2 regions of the Jeotgalibaca ciconiae genome follow, and region 2 is predicted to be linked to the other one. Evidence: predicted binding sites of a transcription regulator. Region 2 holds the regulator's gene; the other holds the start of a gene.
The links. The regulator CtsR, encoded in region 2, represses protease genes until heat stress. The targets are predictions, from matches to a motif close to TTGGTCAAAAAAGGTCAAANA.

Region 1 (8,242 bases), 1.3 Mb from region 2:
CCAACACGGGCAATGATTGTCTCCTCACCAGCACCACCGACCAAACGTTCAATGTTCGCACGAACAGTTACTTTTGCTTTTGCTTTTACTTCAATACCATTCATAGCTACACCAGCAATAATAGGTGTTTCAATAACTTTCGGGTTAACACTTACTTGAACCGCTTCAAAAACGTTTCTTCCGGCCAGATCAATTGCAGCTGCTTGCTCGAATTCAAGATCAATATTCGCACGCTGAGCAGCAATCAGTGCATCAATAACCTGATTAATATCTCCACCAGCCAAGTAATGCGCCTCTAATTCACCTGTGTCAATAACCAGCCCAGCTTTCGTAGCTTTAATCAAGGGCTGAACGACTAAGCTTGGTGATACCCTTCTTAATCGCATTCCGATTAATTCTGAAATTTTTAACTTTACTCCTGAAAAATATGCAGTAATCCATAATCCCACAGGTACGAAACGGAAAAACAAAGATAAAACCAAGATTACGATTACGGCAATGATAACAATGCCGATAATACCTTCTTGCATATTACGCCAACTCCTTCACTATAATTTTTATTCCTTCTACATGTATAACTTGAACCGATGCTCCTTCGCGAATCACATTTCCATCACTTAAAACATCCAGTACTTTGCCATCAATTTCAGCTTTTCCTGAAGGACGAAGCGTCGTAACCGCTGTTCCCGTTTTTCCTAAATAAATCGTATAATCTCTTCCAGTAGAATATCCACGATTTTTTTGTAACGATGTTCCAAGTACCAAACTACTCTTACCAGGTAAAAAAGTATATCCTTTTTTTAACAAGATATAAGCCGTAATCACTGCAATCACTATCGCAAGCCCTAAATCAAACAGGCTTCCCCATAAATCATTTTGATTGGAGAGATAACCAAGAGCGAGCAATACGAAGCCTGCTATCCCAATTAAACCAAAATCCGGAATAAATATCTCCAGTATGAGCAGGAAGATACCAGATAAAAAGAGTAGGAATGTTACCCAAGAACCGTCTCCCACCATCATAAAGTAAATAAAGAAACTGATAATTGACAAGCCGCCAAATACATAAAATTTATTCGTAAATAACATAACAACCAAACAAATAAAACCAATTACCAAGAAAAGCAATATTATCACCTCCAACATAAAATACATATTCGTAAGAACAAAACTTTACACTATTATTTTATCGTACATTTGCAATTAAATAAAGCGACAACAATATTTTACTAGTATTGTTGCCGCTTTATCTTAATGATCTTTTAGAATAGAAAAATTAATTTTTCCGTCTACTAAATTTATCAGCACATGTTGGTTTTCTTGAATCGAACCTTTAATGATCTCTTTCGCTAATAAGTTTTCAATTCGATTGGTAATAAATCTTCTTAGAGGGCGTGCCCCATATTGAAAATCATAGGCATTTATTGTAATCCACTCTTTTACTTCTTCCGAAATCGATAACTTGATTTGACGGTTAGCCAGCCGCTCTTGTAACTCCAGAATGATTTTATCAACGATTAGATGGATGTCTTCTTTGTTAAGTGGAGAAAACAGAACCGTGTCATCAATTCGATTGAGGAATTCTGGCTTGAAAGTTATCTTTAATAAATCAAGCACATTATTTTTAGTTTCTTCCGTTATTTCACCATTTTCTTCCATACTGTTCAGGAGATATTGAGATCCGAGATTACTTGTCATAATCAAGACTGTATTCTTGAAATCAACCGTTCTACCTTTCGAGTCAGTTAATCGACCGTCGTCCATTACTTGAAGAAGGATATTAAATACATCCGGGTGAGCTTTTTCAATTTCATCCAGGAGCACAATTGTGTAAGGACTTCTGCGAACCGCTTCCGTTAATTGGCCGCCCTCTTCGTATCCAACATAACCTGGGGGTGCACCAACCAAACGACTTACTGCAAATTTTTCCATATATTCACTCATATCAATTCGCACCATATGGTCTTGTGAATCAAATAAGTTTTCAGCAAGTGCTTTTGCTAATTCTGTCTTTCCGACCCCTGTAGGTCCTAAAAATAAAAAGGAGCCGATTGGTCGATTCGGTGATTGCAAGCCTGCACGAGAACGAAGAACTGCATTTGTGACGCTTTCTACCGCCTCATCTTGTCCAATCACTCGTTTGTGTAAAGTTTCTGAGAGAGTTAATAGTTTTTCTTTCTCCCCTTCTACTAACCGCTTAACTGGTATGCCCGTCAAGCGTTCTACGACCGATGCTATTTCATTTTCGGTAACGGCTTCTTGAACAAGCTTTCCTTCGTCGGTTTGGGTCTCAGCATTTTTTCGCTCTAAATCAGCCAGTTCTTTCTCTAATTGTGGAATGGTTCCATGTCTTAGCACCGCTGCTTTTTCTAAATCATATTCTGACTCGGCGTCTTCTAGTTGTCTTCGAGCGATTTCCAATTCTTCTCTTTTGGAACGAACCGTTTCAGCTTCTTCTTTTTCTATTTCCCATTGCATCTTAAGCCTGTTTGCTTCTTCACGAGATTCGGCCAATTCATTTTGTATGCTTATTAACCGCTGCTTGCTTAATTCGTCTTTTTCTTGTTTTAATGCAGCTTCTTCAATTTCAAGCTGCATTAGTTTGCGAGTTACTTGATCAAGTTCTGTCGGCATGGAATTCATCTCTACTTTGATACTGGCACAAGCTTCGTCAACTAAGTCGATGGCCTTATCCGGAAGAAAACGATCCGTGATATAACGATTAGAAAGTGTTGCTGCAGCTACAATCGCATTATCTTGGATGGTTACGCTATGGTGTATTTCAAAGCGTTCTTTCAATCCTCTTAAAATCGTAATGGTATCTTCTACTGTTGGTTCTGCAACTACTACTTTTTGAAAACGACGCTCCAAAGCTTTATCTTTTTCAAAATTTTGTTGGTACTCATCCAATGTAGTTGCACCAATACAATGCAATTCTCCACGAGCTAACATTGGTTTTAGAAGATTTCCTGCATCCATGCTACCTTCTGTTTTTCCGGCACCGATAATGGTATGGATTTCATCAATAAATAAAATGATCCGTCCATCACTTTTTTTCACTTCTTTTAAAACACTTTTCAGACGCTCTTCAAATTCACCACGGTATTTCGCTCCTGCAATTAAAGCACCCATATCGAGAGAAAAAATCGTCTTGTCTTTTAAATTATCCGGCACATCTCTTCTGACGATCCGTTGAGCCAAACCTTCAACAATTGCAGTCTTCCCAACGCCTGGTTCTCCAATGAGGACAGGGTTGTTTTTTGTTTTTCTTGAAAGAATTCGAATGACATCTCGAATCTCTTCATCACGGCCAATAACCGGATCATGCTTGCCGCTTTTCATTGCTTGAATCAAATCAATTCCATATTTTTCCAATGCTTGGTATTGTTCTTCTTGATCTTGTGAAGTCACACGATCACCGCCTCTTATTTCTACTATTTTGTTTTTTATAATTTGCTTGCTTAGTCCATTCTCCTTTAAATAGAGGGTTAGTGGATGATGGGATAGTGAATAAAGAGCTAACAAAACCACTTCGGTTGATAAGTATTCATCTTGGAATTCTTCCATCTCTTTATTGGCTTCAAGGAAAAGCTGGTAAAGATTTTGCCCAAAAGACTGACCGTATTGAATATTCGTTCCGGATACTTGTGAAATTTTATCGAGTTCCTTATCAATCACGTGGTCCAATGCTTGTAAATCCATCCCTAAATCTTGATAGAAATTTCTAGCAAACGAATTTGGCTGCATCAATGTTTTCCATAGATGAGGAATTTCAATAAATTGATGTTTCCTATTAATTGCAATATTCTGTGCTTCTCCTAACGCTTCTTGCATCGCGCGAGTCATCTTTTCTACTTGCATTTCAGTCACCTCTTCTTCAGTCCATAAGGTAATTATACAACCTTGGTCAGTTATGGTCAAAAAATAACACTATCAAAAATAGCTTCTGACTTAATAATTTTTCATTAGTCAGAAGCTATTGCTTTTAATAACGGCCAATAATCTCCGCGAAGAAGGTCAACGCCAAACCTTGTCCCCAGCCTTGAAGCCAGTTTTTCGAAATGTCGCGGTATCCTGCTAAATCCCTCATGACTGCTGTACCTGCAGATACATTTAGAACCCGACCATCATCGCTGACATTATCAAAAATACCGCCAATCGATTTTTGCAGGTACTTTAAGCGCAGCGGGTTATGCTTGACAGCCATGGCTGCTGCAATCCCTGCGGATGCAGAAATTTCTTCATAAGATTCGGAGTCATCCAAAATAGTCCGCCACAAACCATTTTCAGTTTGCAGTAGTTTCAGAGCCGAAAGCTGCTCTTCAAGCGCACCTAATACATCCATATACTTGGGATAAAGATAGGCTTCGGGTAGTCGAGCACAAACTTGAGACATCGTATATGCTGCCCAAGCATTAGCTCTTCCCCAATAAAAGCTAGATAAATTACTTTTGCTTGTATCTTCGTAACCATGATAAAAGAGGGAGGTTTCAGGATTTTGTAAGTATTTAATATGCCAATAATACTGATGGAGTGCATCATCAATTAATTCTTCCTTCTTAGTGATAATGCCCACCCTCAGCATCAAAAAAGCAGCCATAAATAAAGTATCAGCCCATGCTTGCCCAGGAAAATCATCATTGGAAGATACAGTGTGCTGCAAAACACGGTCACCAAAGCGCAGTGCTTCATGTTGTAAATAATCAATTTTACTCAAAACTAAATCCCAATACTTCTGTTCGCCAGTGACTTCGTATAAGGTAATTAATGCATGTCCCATAGCACAACGATTAACTGTCCAGCCGTACCCGTCGTCTAGGTCGATTAATTCATCTATGCGGTTTTGTAAAAGATCGATATATTCCTGTTTACCTAGAACTTCGTAAGCCTGGCAGATTCCATAATAGGCGACCCCGGTTCCCCAGTCCCATGTCAAATCCATCTGCATGGTTCTTTCTACAATGGCATCCATTTTACCGATTATCTTTTCCTTTTCAAAGGTTAATTCATTCAATTGATAAATACCTACTTTCCATTTTTAATGAAAAACCGCCATGTTTTCGGAAAAACTCCTCGACATGGCGGCTTATTAAAACAATCTTACTCTACTTCTAATAAACGCGTTGAATTTCCATCCTTATAAGCCTGTAAGCGTTCCTCTACAATCTCCCTAAATCCAGCATCGTGAAATTGTTGTGCGTACTCTTCGTATAAACTTTCGAACTCACTTGGATCAGCCATTACTAACTTATCACGAAGCTCTTTATATGTTTCTGTTAAACTTCCCGAGTATTCTACTTCTGCTTCAATTGGGACTGAGAATGACGGGAAGTTGACAGCGTAAGCTTCCTTGTATAGTTCAGATTTACGATTTGTAATAGCTAAAATCTCTTCATTAAATTCTTGAGGAAGACCTTTAGGACTAACTGCTGAAATCTGATCCTCTAAGTCTCCGACAACTCGAGAAGCTGTTACGATACACCAGTAGTCAATGTTGTTATTGTAGCCTTGCTTCTTGTCGCCTTCGTAATCAACCACACTTTCTGGTAAAGCTGTTTCTTCGTTAATTGTATAGTTTTCGCCTTCAACTCCCCACTGCATAATCTTTAAATTATCTTCATCCGCAATCCAATCCAAATACTTCCAAGCAGCCTGAATTTCATCATCCGTTGCTAAAGAAGAGAAACCAACGATCATACCAAATGGGTTATCTGCCATGTAGACTGCTGATGTACCAGCTTCTTCATCCACTTCGGCTGCAGGAACAATACCCAACTCAGCTTCAGGATTGTTTTCATAAAATGATATGAGCCAATCCATTGTATTTGAAATGTAAGAGCCAAACACAAAGCTTTCCCCATTGGCGAATTTCGCTTGAGCGGATGCAGTATCCGTTAAATAATACTCCGGATCTGTAAAGCCAAGGTTGTAATGATTGTTCTCTCTTTCTAATAATGCTTTGTTAGCATCAAATCCTAAAGCAGGGATAACGGCAGAAATATAACTTGCCCACTCTTCTTCGTTAATTGGGAAATCCATGAATATCCAAGGAAGGTCTGCCCCTTGGCTCGGAATCATTGTTCCACCTGCTGGATGATCTGCTAAGCCAGCATCTTGTATTTTCGTCATGGCATCCACCCATTCGCTATAAGTTTTTGGATACTCATCGTAGCCAACTTCTTCTAGCCAGTCTTTGCGATAAAACTGTTGGAAGTTAAAGCCATTGGACCAGTTTGGTCGATTTCCTAAAACAAAATGTGTTTCACCATTCATTTCCGTAAAGGCCATTTGTCCTTCTGCATCCATTTGTTCGAAGTATTTTGGTGCAGCTTCTTTAAACTCTTCCATATCAAATGTTGCAAGATATCCTTCGTTTGCCCATTGTGATAATTTAGGATAGTCATACTCCATTAAAATAGTGGGTAAGTCTTGAGATGATGCCAGTAATGCATAATCAGTCATAACATCCGATCGATTAATAGCGACATACTCAACAGTGATATTATTTGGATTACCAAAATTTTCTTGAACGTAATCGGTCCAGTAATTGTCCGTTACATTCGGCACACCTTCTACACCACGATCATAAACAGGGATTTTTAATGTAACTTGCTCGCCTGCCCCAGTTGAATCGCTTGAACCGCCGCCAGCAGTTCCACTATCCATTGAGTCATCGCCACCACTGCTGCTACATCCTGATAACGTTAACAAAGCTGCACTCCCTAAAAGTATCTTTCTCCAATTGCTATTCTTCATCATTTTATTCCTCCTGTTCATTTTTTTGTTAACCTTTTACTGCTCCAATCATGACACCTTTCACAAAATATTTTTGTAAAAATGGATAAATAATAATAATCGGAATGGTTACAAACATAACGGCTGCTGCCTGAAGAACTTCTGGCGTACTTTGAACGGCTGCTGCTTCCGAAAGGGAAGTTGTCTGAGCTTCCGTTGCAGACGAAACCATTTGATACAGTTTATATTGCACCATTTTTAAATTTTCAGTGCGAATAAAATACATATTGTCCGCGTAAGAATTCCAACGTCCAACCGCATAAAATAACGACAGTGTCGCCATAATAGGTTTTGAAAGTGGTAATGCAAGCCTTAATAAGATTTGGAAATTTGTTGCTCCATCCAAGACCGCCGATTCCTCCAAGCTATCTGGTAAATTCGCCTGAAAATAAGTTTTCATAATCAACATATTATAAGCAGAATAAATACCTGGCAGAATCAAAACCCAGACTGTATTCAAAATCCCCAGACTTTGGTAGAGCAAATATTGTGGTATGATCCCTGCACTGAAATACATCGGAAACATGAAAATAAAAGTAAATCCCTTACGTCCTTTTAGGCGTTTTTTTGACAAGGGATAAGCTGTACAAATACATACCAGCATTCCTAAAACAGTAAATGATACTGTCACAATAACGCTGTAAATAATTGAATAAATCATGTTTCCATCTTTAAAAATCGATACATAGGCATCGAAGTTAATCCCTTTTGGTATGAGGTAAATATTACGGGCCAGCACTTCGCTATTAGAAGAGATTGACTTCGCAGCTATATGGATGAATGGCAAAACACACGTTAAACATAAAATAAATAGAAATGTTGCCATTAAAAAATCGCTGATTCCGATTTTTTCCATTGCATTCGTTCCCAGATGGTTTTTGTCTTTCTTTTTACGTATATTCGCATTAAGTTCCATTACAACAAACCATCCTCTCCGATTTTCTTAGCCATACGGTCTGATAATAATACGAGAGCTAAACCAATTAACGACTGAAACAAACCTACTGCTGTCGCTTCACTAAACTTACCGCCTCCAAGACCCTTTTCAAAAATATAAACGGCTAACTGGTATTGATAGTCCCGAACCTGTGAATTACCCAACGCTGTTAGACGCTCCAAATTACTTCCCATAACCCGACCCAGGTTCATAATGAGTAGCGTTACGATTGTCCCTCTAATCCCCGGCAAGGTAATGTGCCAGATCCGTTTCCAACGGTTTGCACCATCAATCATGGCAGCTTCGTAAAGCTCTGAGTTAATACTGGTCATAGCCGCCAAGTAAATGATGGTTCCCCACCCCATCGACTGCCATATACCAATTAAAATATAGGTTACTGCCCAGTGGCTCGCATCATTTAAGAAAGGAATCCCTTTTTCAATCAACCCTAAGTTTTGTAAAACAATATTCACTAAACCAGAACTTGGTTTAAATAAAAGATATGCCACA
Region 2 (8,242 bases):
TTGTTCAGTTTTGAGAGGTCAACTCTCAATGAATCTTTGTTCCTTGAAAACTGAATAGCATAACATGAAATACAAAGTAAGAAACCAAAACATTTTACCGCGTTACACGTTGGACGATTTTTTAACGAAAACGTTCGATAGTAAAGGCCAGCAATGGCCGAAGCTTGACCACAGGTTAAGTGAATAAGGGCGCACGGTGGATGCCTTGGCACTAGGAGCCGATGAAGGACGGGACGAACGCCGATATGCTCCGGGGAGCTGTAAGTAAGCATTGATCCGGAGATTTCCGAATGGGGCAACCCAATATCTTTGATAGGATATTACAAACACGTGAATACATAGCGTGTTTGAGGTAGACGCAGGGAACTGAAACATCTCATTACCTGCAGGAAGAGAAAGAAAAATCGATTCCCTGAGTAGCGGCGAGCGAAACGGGAAAAGCCCAAACCAGAGAGCTTGCTCTCTGGGGTTGTAGGACTGGGACGTGAGACTGCAATGGATAGCAGAAGCCGGCTGGAAAGCCGCGCAAGACAGGGTAACAGCCCCGTATGCGAAATCCAACGCAGCTCTACCAGGATCCTGAGTACGGCGGAACACGAGAAATTCCGTCGGAATCCGGGAGGACCATCTCCCAAGGCTAAATACTCCCTAGTGACCGATAGTGAACCAGTACCGTGAGGGAAAGGTGAAAAGCACCCCGGAAGGGGAGTGAAATAGTACCTGAAACCGTGTGCTTACAAGTAGTCAGAGCCCGTTAAGGGGTGATGGCGTACCTTTTGTAGAATGGACCGGCGAGTTACGATCCCATGCGAGGTTAAGCCGAAAAGGCGGAGCCGCAGCGAAAGCGAGTCTGAACAGGGCGAATGAGTATGTGGTCGTAGACCCGAAACCAGGTGACCTACCCATGTCCAGGTTGAAGGTGCGGTAATACGCACTGGAGGACCGAACCCACGTACGTTGAAAAGTGCGGGGATGAGGTGTGGGTAGCGGAGAAATTCCAATCGAACCTGGAGATAGCTGGTTCTCTCCGAAATAGCTTTAGGGCTAGCCTCGGATCAACGAATCGTGGAGGTAGAGCACTGTTTGGACTAGGGGCCCTTCTCGGGTTACCGAATTCAGATAAACTCCGAATGCCATGGATTCAAGTCCGGGAGTCAGACTGCGAGTGATAAGATCCGTAGTCGAAAGGGAAACAACCCAGCCCACCAGCTAAGGTCCCCAAGTATCTGTTAAGTGGAAAAGGATGTGGGGTTGCACAGACAACTAGGATGTTGGCTCAGAAGCAGCCATCATTTAAAGAGTGCGTAATAGCTCACTAGTCGAGTGACCCTGCGCCGAAAATTTACCGGGGCTAAACAGATCACCGAAGCTGTGGATGGAACCCATTGGGGTTCCGTGGTAGGAGAGCGTTCTAAGGGCAGAGAAGCCGGACCGTGAGGACCGGTGGAGCGCTTAGAAGTGAGAATGCCGGTATGAGTAGCGAAAGACGGGTGAGAATCCCGTCCACCGAATGACTAAGGTTTCCTGGGGAAGGCTCGTCCTCCCAGGGTTAGTCGGGACCTAAGCCGAGGCCGACAGGCGTAGGCGATGGACAACAGGTTGATATTCCTGTACCAGTTGTTTTTGTTTGAACGATGGAGGGACGCAGGAGGCTAAGGAAAGCGTGCGATTGGAAGAGCACGCCCAAGCAGTGAGTCCGGGGGAGAGTCAAATGCTTTCCCCCGCACGGATGAGCTGTGACGGGGAGGGAAATTGAGTACCGAAGTTCCCGATGCCACACTGCCAAGAAAAGCTTCTAGTTAGAAACCAACTGCCCGTACCGCAAACCGACACAGGTAGTCGAGGAGAGTATCCTAAGGTGAGCGAGCGAACTCTCGTTAAGGAACTCGGCAAAATGACCCCGTAACTTCGGGAGAAGGGGTGCTGACCGCAAGGTCAGCCGCAGTGAATAGGCCCAAGCGACTGTTTATCAAAAACACAGGTCTCTGCAAAATCGAAAGATGACGTATAGGGGCTGACGCCTGCCCGGTGCTGGAAGGTTAAGAGGAGAGGTTAGCCGCAAGGCGAAGCTTCGAATTGAAGCCCCAGTAAACGGCGGCCGTAACTATAACGGTCCTAAGGTAGCGAAATTCCTTGTCGGGTAAGTTCCGACCCGCACGAAAGGCGTAACGATTTGGGCACTGTCTCAACGAGAGACTCGGTGAAATTATAGTACCAGTGAAGATGCTGGTTACCCGCGACAGGACGGAAAGACCCCATGGAGCTTTACTGCAGGTTGATATTGATTGTTTCTGCCACATGTACAGGATAGGTAGGAGCCGTAGAAGTCGGGACGCTAGTCTCGATGGAGGCGCCATTGGGATACTACCCTTGTGGCAGGAACACTCTAACCCGCTGCCCTTATCGGGCAGGGAGACAGTGTCAGTCGGGCAGTTTGACTGGGGCGGTCGCCTCCTAAAATGTAACGGAGGCGCCCAAAGGTTCCCTCAGAATGGTTGGAAATCATTCGCAGAGTGCAAAGGCAGAAGGGAGCTTGACTGCGAGACAGACAAGTCGAGCAGGGACGAAAGTCGGGCTTAGTGATCCGGTGGTACCGCATGGAAGGGCCATCGCTCAACGGATAAAAGCTACCCTGGGGATAACAGGCTTATCTCCCCCAAGAGTTCACATCGACGGGGAGGTTTGGCACCTCGATGTCGGCTCGTCGCATCCTGGGGCTGTAGTCGGTCCCAAGGGTTGGGCTGTTCGCCCATTAAAGCGGCACGCGAGCTGGGTTCAGAACGTCGTGAGACAGTTCGGTCCCTATCCGTCGCGGGCGTTGGAAATTTGAGAGGAGCTGTCCTTAGTACGAGAGGACCGGGATGGACACACCGCTGGTGTACCAGTTGTTCTGCCAAGAGCATCGCTGGGTAGCTATGTGTGGAAGGGATAAACGCTGAAAGCATCTAAGCGTGAAGCCCCCCTCAAGATGAGATTTCCCATCATTTTAAATGAGTAAGACCCCTGAGAGACGATCAGGTAGATAGGCTGGAAGTGGACGCGCAGCGATGTGTGGAGCGGACCAGTACTAATCGGTCGAGGACTTAACCAAGAAACAGACGGTAAGGCGGAAGAATGGTTTCTTTCCGGTAGATCATGTGGCTATTCAGTTTTGAGGGAACGAAGTTCCTTTGAAAACAAGATATGTGCGGTGGCGATGGCAAGAAGGTCACACCTGTTCCCATCCCGAACACAGAAGTTAAGCTTCTTAGCGCCGATTGTAGTGAAGGGTTTCCCTTTGTGAGAGTAGGACGCTGCCGCGCATTTTTTGTTTTATTTTTATGCTCTTTTATGTTTATTATAATCCCGGAGGTTTAGCTCAGCTGGGAGAGCGTCTGCCTTACAAGCAGGATGTCAGCGGTTCGATCCCGTTAACCTCCATTATCATGTCTATTGTTGTATTAGCAGCTTACGGACATGATGGACGTGAGCAATTGCTCATAGTAAACTTCATATAATGAGTCATTAGCTCAGTTGGTAGAGCATCTGACTTTTAATCAGAGGGTCGCAGGTTCGAGCCCTGCATGACTCATTTTTATTTAGCCGGCTTAGCTCAGTTGGTAGAGCATCTGATTTGTAATCAGAGGGTCGAGGGTTCAACTCCTTTAGCCGGCATTATTAAGGAAGTGAAGGTCGTTTTGTAGACTTCATCTTCCTTTTTTAGCACCCATAGCTCAATTGGATAGAGTATCTGACTTCGAATCAGACGGTTGCAGGTTCGACTCCTGCTGGGTGCATCATGCTTTAAAAGTTGAAGAAATCATTTTATTAAATGCATTTTTACTTATGATTTTGAAATCATATTGTAGAAATGCTTTTTTTTGCAAATTCTATTTAAGGAAGAATAGTTTATCTTTTAGACGGATTAAGCTATAATAGAAAGTCAATACAATATAAAAACCTGTATTTGTCAATCTTTCCATTTGACAGAGACTGCAGAATGCCTTACTATTTAATTGTAATAGTCAAAATTAGTCAGGTGAGAGGAGGCAGTTCTTTTGCAAAACCAAAATATGTCTGATATCATTGAAGATTATATTAAAAAGATATTGAAAACAGAAGAACAGGTAGAAATTCGCCGTAATGAGATGGCTGTACATTTTAATTGTGTTCCTTCCCAAATCAATTATGTAATTAATACTCGGTTTACTGAGCAGCATGGCTATTTGGTAGAGAGTAAGCGCGGCGGTGGTGGTTATATCCGCATTATGAAGGTAAAGTTCCTTGAAGAAGTTGATTTACTTAATGAGATGATTCGAATTATTGGAGATAGCATTAGTGAGCGAGATTCCTATGCAATTGTCCAAAATTTATATAATCAGCAGGTTATCTCAAAACGGGAAGGTAATTTGATTTTGTCAGTAATGGAAAAAGTCTTTTTACATTATTTTGAGATAGACGAAGATAGAGTACGGGCACAGTTATTAAAAAAACTATTAACCAGTTTGCGGTATGAAGCATAATCATTCGCAGATGCTAAGTAAAGGAGGCGTTAAGAATGGATGAACTATTTACAGACAAGGCTAGCAAGGCGTTGATCCTTGCAACAGAAGAAGCACATTATTTCAAACACCAGTCCATTGGAACCGAACATATTCTACTAGGCCTTATTCGAGAAACAGAAGGAATTGCTGGAAAAGTATTGCGTGGTTTTCATATCGATGAAACTCTTATACGTGAAGAAGTTGAACATTTAACCGGATACGGAACAGCACGTCCTTTAGCAAACCAATTTACGCCTATGCCATTTTCGCCTCGCGCTAAAAAAGTAATTATGTATGCAACAAATGAATCACAAAAATTAGCAGTTCCATTAGTTGGAACGGAGCATATTTTGCTAGGGATTTTGAAAGAAGAAATTTTAGCAGTTAAAATATTAAAAAATATTGGTGTGGATTTAAATCTACTTCAAAAAACGTTATATGAAAAACTTGGTTTAAAAGATGCCCCAAAAGGAAATGGGAAAGCTGGCAAAAAGCCACTCAAAAATTCTGAAGGTACGCCTACTCTGGACTCTCTTGCACGTGATTTAACGGATTTAGCTAAAAATGATAAACTAGATCCAATTGTAGGACGAGATCGTGAAGTGAGAAGGATTTTACAAGTTATTTCTCGTAGAACAAAAAATAATCCTGTCTTGGTGGGAGAACCAGGGGTTGGAAAGACAGCTATTGTGGAAGGTCTTGCACAAAAAATTGTGAATGGTGAAGTTCCAGAGCAATTAGCTAATAAGCGTCTCATGATGCTTGATATGGGGTCATTAGTAGCAGGTACGAAATACCGCGGTGAGTTTGAAGAGCGAATGAAGAAAATTATTGATGAAGTTTATCATGATGGCAATGTTATTCTCTTTATTGATGAACTACACACATTGATTGGTGCTGGCGGTGCAGAAGGTGCAATTGATGCATCAAATATTCTAAAACCAGCGTTAGCACGAGGAGAACTTCAAACAATTGGGGCAACTACCTTAGATGAGTATCAAAAATATATTGAAAAAGATGCTGCTTTGGAACGTCGCTTTGCACCTATACACATTGATGAACCTACAGCGGAAGAAACAACAGCAATTTTGAAAGGTCTTCGTAATCGATATGAAGAGCATCACCATGTGGAGATTACTGACGAAGCAATTGAATCTGCAGTGACATTAGCGGTTCGTTACATTACTGCTCGTCGCCTGCCGGATAAAGCAATCGATTTGATTGATGAATCTGCCGCAAAAGTTCGCTTAGATGTTACTCATGGCGATACGCCAGCCGGGAAATTGGAAGACGAATTAGAACGCTTAAGCAAAGATAAAGAGCAAGCGATCTTGAATCAAGACTTTACAAAGGCTGCTCAAATTCGTAAAAAAGAAATATCACGCAAACAACGTCTTGAAAAAGTAAGAGAAGCGAGCTCTATATCAGATGAGGGCGCATATACATTAAGTGTTGACGAAACAGATGTGGCGCAGGTTGTTGCTTTGTGGACGGGAATCCCTGTTTACCAAATGGAACAAAAAGAAAGCGAACGTTTGATGAAACTAGAGAAAGTCCTTCATGAGCGTGTGATTGGACAAGAAGAAGCAGTAAGTGCTGTGGCTCGCGCGATTCGCAGAGCCCGCTCAGGCTTAAAGGACCCTGCTCGCCCAATCGGAAGCTTCTTATTCCTAGGTCCTACCGGTGTAGGTAAGACTGAGCTAGCTAAGACACTTGCAGAGGCAATGTTTGGCTCAGAAGATGCGTTGGTACGGATCGATATGTCTGAATTCATGGAGAAATTTACGACGAGTCGTTTAGTTGGCTCTCCTCCAGGTTATGTTGGTTATGACGAGGGTGGACAGTTAACAGAAAAGATTAGACAAAAACCCTATTCTGTTATTCTTTTAGATGAGATTGAAAAAGCACATCCTGATGTCTTTAATATCTTGTTGCAAGTTTTGGATGATGGTCATTTAACAGATTCTAAAGGAAGAAAAGTAGACTTCCGTAATACTATTTTAATTATGACATCGAATTTAGGAGCGACCGCTTTACGTGATGAAAAGATGGTTGGTTTCAATGTGAAAGATGCAAAACACGATTACACGGCAATGGAAAAAAGAATTCGTGAAGAGCTGAAAAACAGCTTCCGTCCGGAATTCTTGAATCGAGTGGATGAATCGATTGTTTTCCATTCGTTGGCTGAGGAAGAATTACATGAGATTGTTAAGCTAATGGCGAATAATATTGTAAAACGTCTAGAAGAGCTAGATATTCATGTGAAGATCACTCCTACCGCGATTGCTGTTGTAGCGAAAGCTGGTTTTGATCCTGAATATGGAGCACGTCCAATTCGTCGTGCGATTCAAAAAGAGATAGAAGATAAGTTAAGTGAAGAAATGTTAAGTGGCACGATTAATTATGGAGATCATGTAACCATCGGAGCCCGCAATGGAACCATCCGTATTACTGTAAAAGAAAATAAAAAATCAACCACAACCGATAAAAATGAAAACGGCGAATTAGTCGGAAGTAAGTAAGCAAAAAAGGGAAGCCCTCTCGATGAAGGCTTCCCTTTTTTCATAGACTAGGGGATTATAAGTTCAGCCATCAATGTCTAGCTCCCAAGTCCTGACCTAGTGAAAAAAAGATAAATTTGCCCCATTGCGCGCTTCGCTGCTCATTCAGGGTCAAATTTCCTATTTTTTCATAGGTCAAGGCGGACTTGTCCGCTTTTCTTATTCTTCTACTTCTTTTAATAAATCAAGTCGATCGAATTCAATGTCTACGTCATATGGACCAATTTGTTGGTGAATATTTTTTGTAATAGCTGCAAGTAACTCGTCGTCCGTTTGTTTCGTGTCATCAGAAATTACTACATCAAATTGAATGGTTTGATTTTCGTTTGTTTCCATAATCCTAAAATCATGAAACCTTAAATTCAAGAAATAGGTTTTGAGGATTTGCTTAACTTCTTGGTAAATTCTTGTATGTTCTTCATTGTGAACGGCGATGGGATCCATGTGACAAACCAATTCTACATCCAATTCTTCTAAGAATTTTTTCTCAATTTTATCAATGAGGTTGTGGGCTTGGTTCAGACTCCAACTGTCATCAATTTCAATATGAATAGTTGCGAAAGTTTTATTAGGTCCATAGCTGTGAACCAATAAGTCATGATAGCCAACGATGGAATCGAAACGTTCGAGTAAATCTCTCATTGCAATCAGCTCGTCTTCTGAAGGTCGAATACCCAATAAATCATCAATTGACTTTCGAATCATTTGAATACCGCTGTACATAATGAAAACGGCAAGGAAAGCACCAGCAAAACCGTCGATATTCCAATCAGTCATTGATTCAATAATCGATGCAACTAGAACTACAAGAGTAGAATAGACATCATTAAAACTATCTTGTGCAACACCAAGAAGAGTATTCGATTTGATTTCTTTTGCAATCGTTTGATAGAAAAATCCTTGAATAATTTTTGCAGCGATTGATATAACCAAAAGAGCAACGATTAGCGGGCTCATTTGTAGATTGGTAGGATTAAATATACGATTAATGGACGTAATTAAAAACTGTCCTCCAACAAAAATGATCACTAGAGAAATTAATAACCCACTGATATATTCAGAGCGTTCATGGCCATAGGGATGTTCCTTGTCAGCTGGCTTTGCTGCTGCATAAAAACCAAACAACGTAAGAATGGAAGATGCGGTGTCAGATAAGTT

Region 1: clpB (ATP-dependent chaperone ClpB) is a predicted target of CtsR. The motif match lies at 3,904-3,924, and genes of this name have one in related genera.

What each region holds. Positions count from the first base shown of each region.
Region 1 is NZ_CP034465.1:2,496,119-2,504,360, reverse strand. It holds gene floA (flotillin-like protein FloA) at 1-530, opposite strand, end outside; gene EJN90_RS11635 (NfeD family protein) at 532-1,128, opposite strand; gene clpB (ATP-dependent chaperone ClpB) at 1,252-3,861, opposite strand; gene EJN90_RS11625 (glycoside hydrolase family 88 protein) at 3,986-5,014, opposite strand; gene EJN90_RS11620 (extracellular solute-binding protein) at 5,101-6,759, opposite strand; gene EJN90_RS11615 (carbohydrate ABC transporter permease) at 6,785-7,711, opposite strand; gene EJN90_RS11610 (ABC transporter permease) at 7,711-8,242, opposite strand, start outside.
Region 2 is NZ_CP034465.1:1,198,540-1,206,781, reverse strand. It holds rRNA gene EJN90_RS05565 (23S ribosomal RNA) at 174-3,091, shown strand; rRNA gene rrf (5S ribosomal RNA) at 3,187-3,302, shown strand; tRNA gene EJN90_RS05555 (tRNA-Val) at 3,348-3,420, shown strand; tRNA gene EJN90_RS05550 (tRNA-Lys) at 3,499-3,571, shown strand; tRNA gene EJN90_RS05545 (tRNA-Thr) at 3,582-3,654, shown strand; tRNA gene EJN90_RS05540 (tRNA-Arg) at 3,703-3,776, shown strand; gene EJN90_RS05535 (CtsR family transcriptional regulator) at 4,038-4,502, shown strand; gene EJN90_RS05530 (ATP-dependent Clp protease ATP-binding subunit) at 4,538-7,045, shown strand; gene EJN90_RS05525 (cation diffusion facilitator family transporter) at 7,244-8,242, opposite strand, start outside.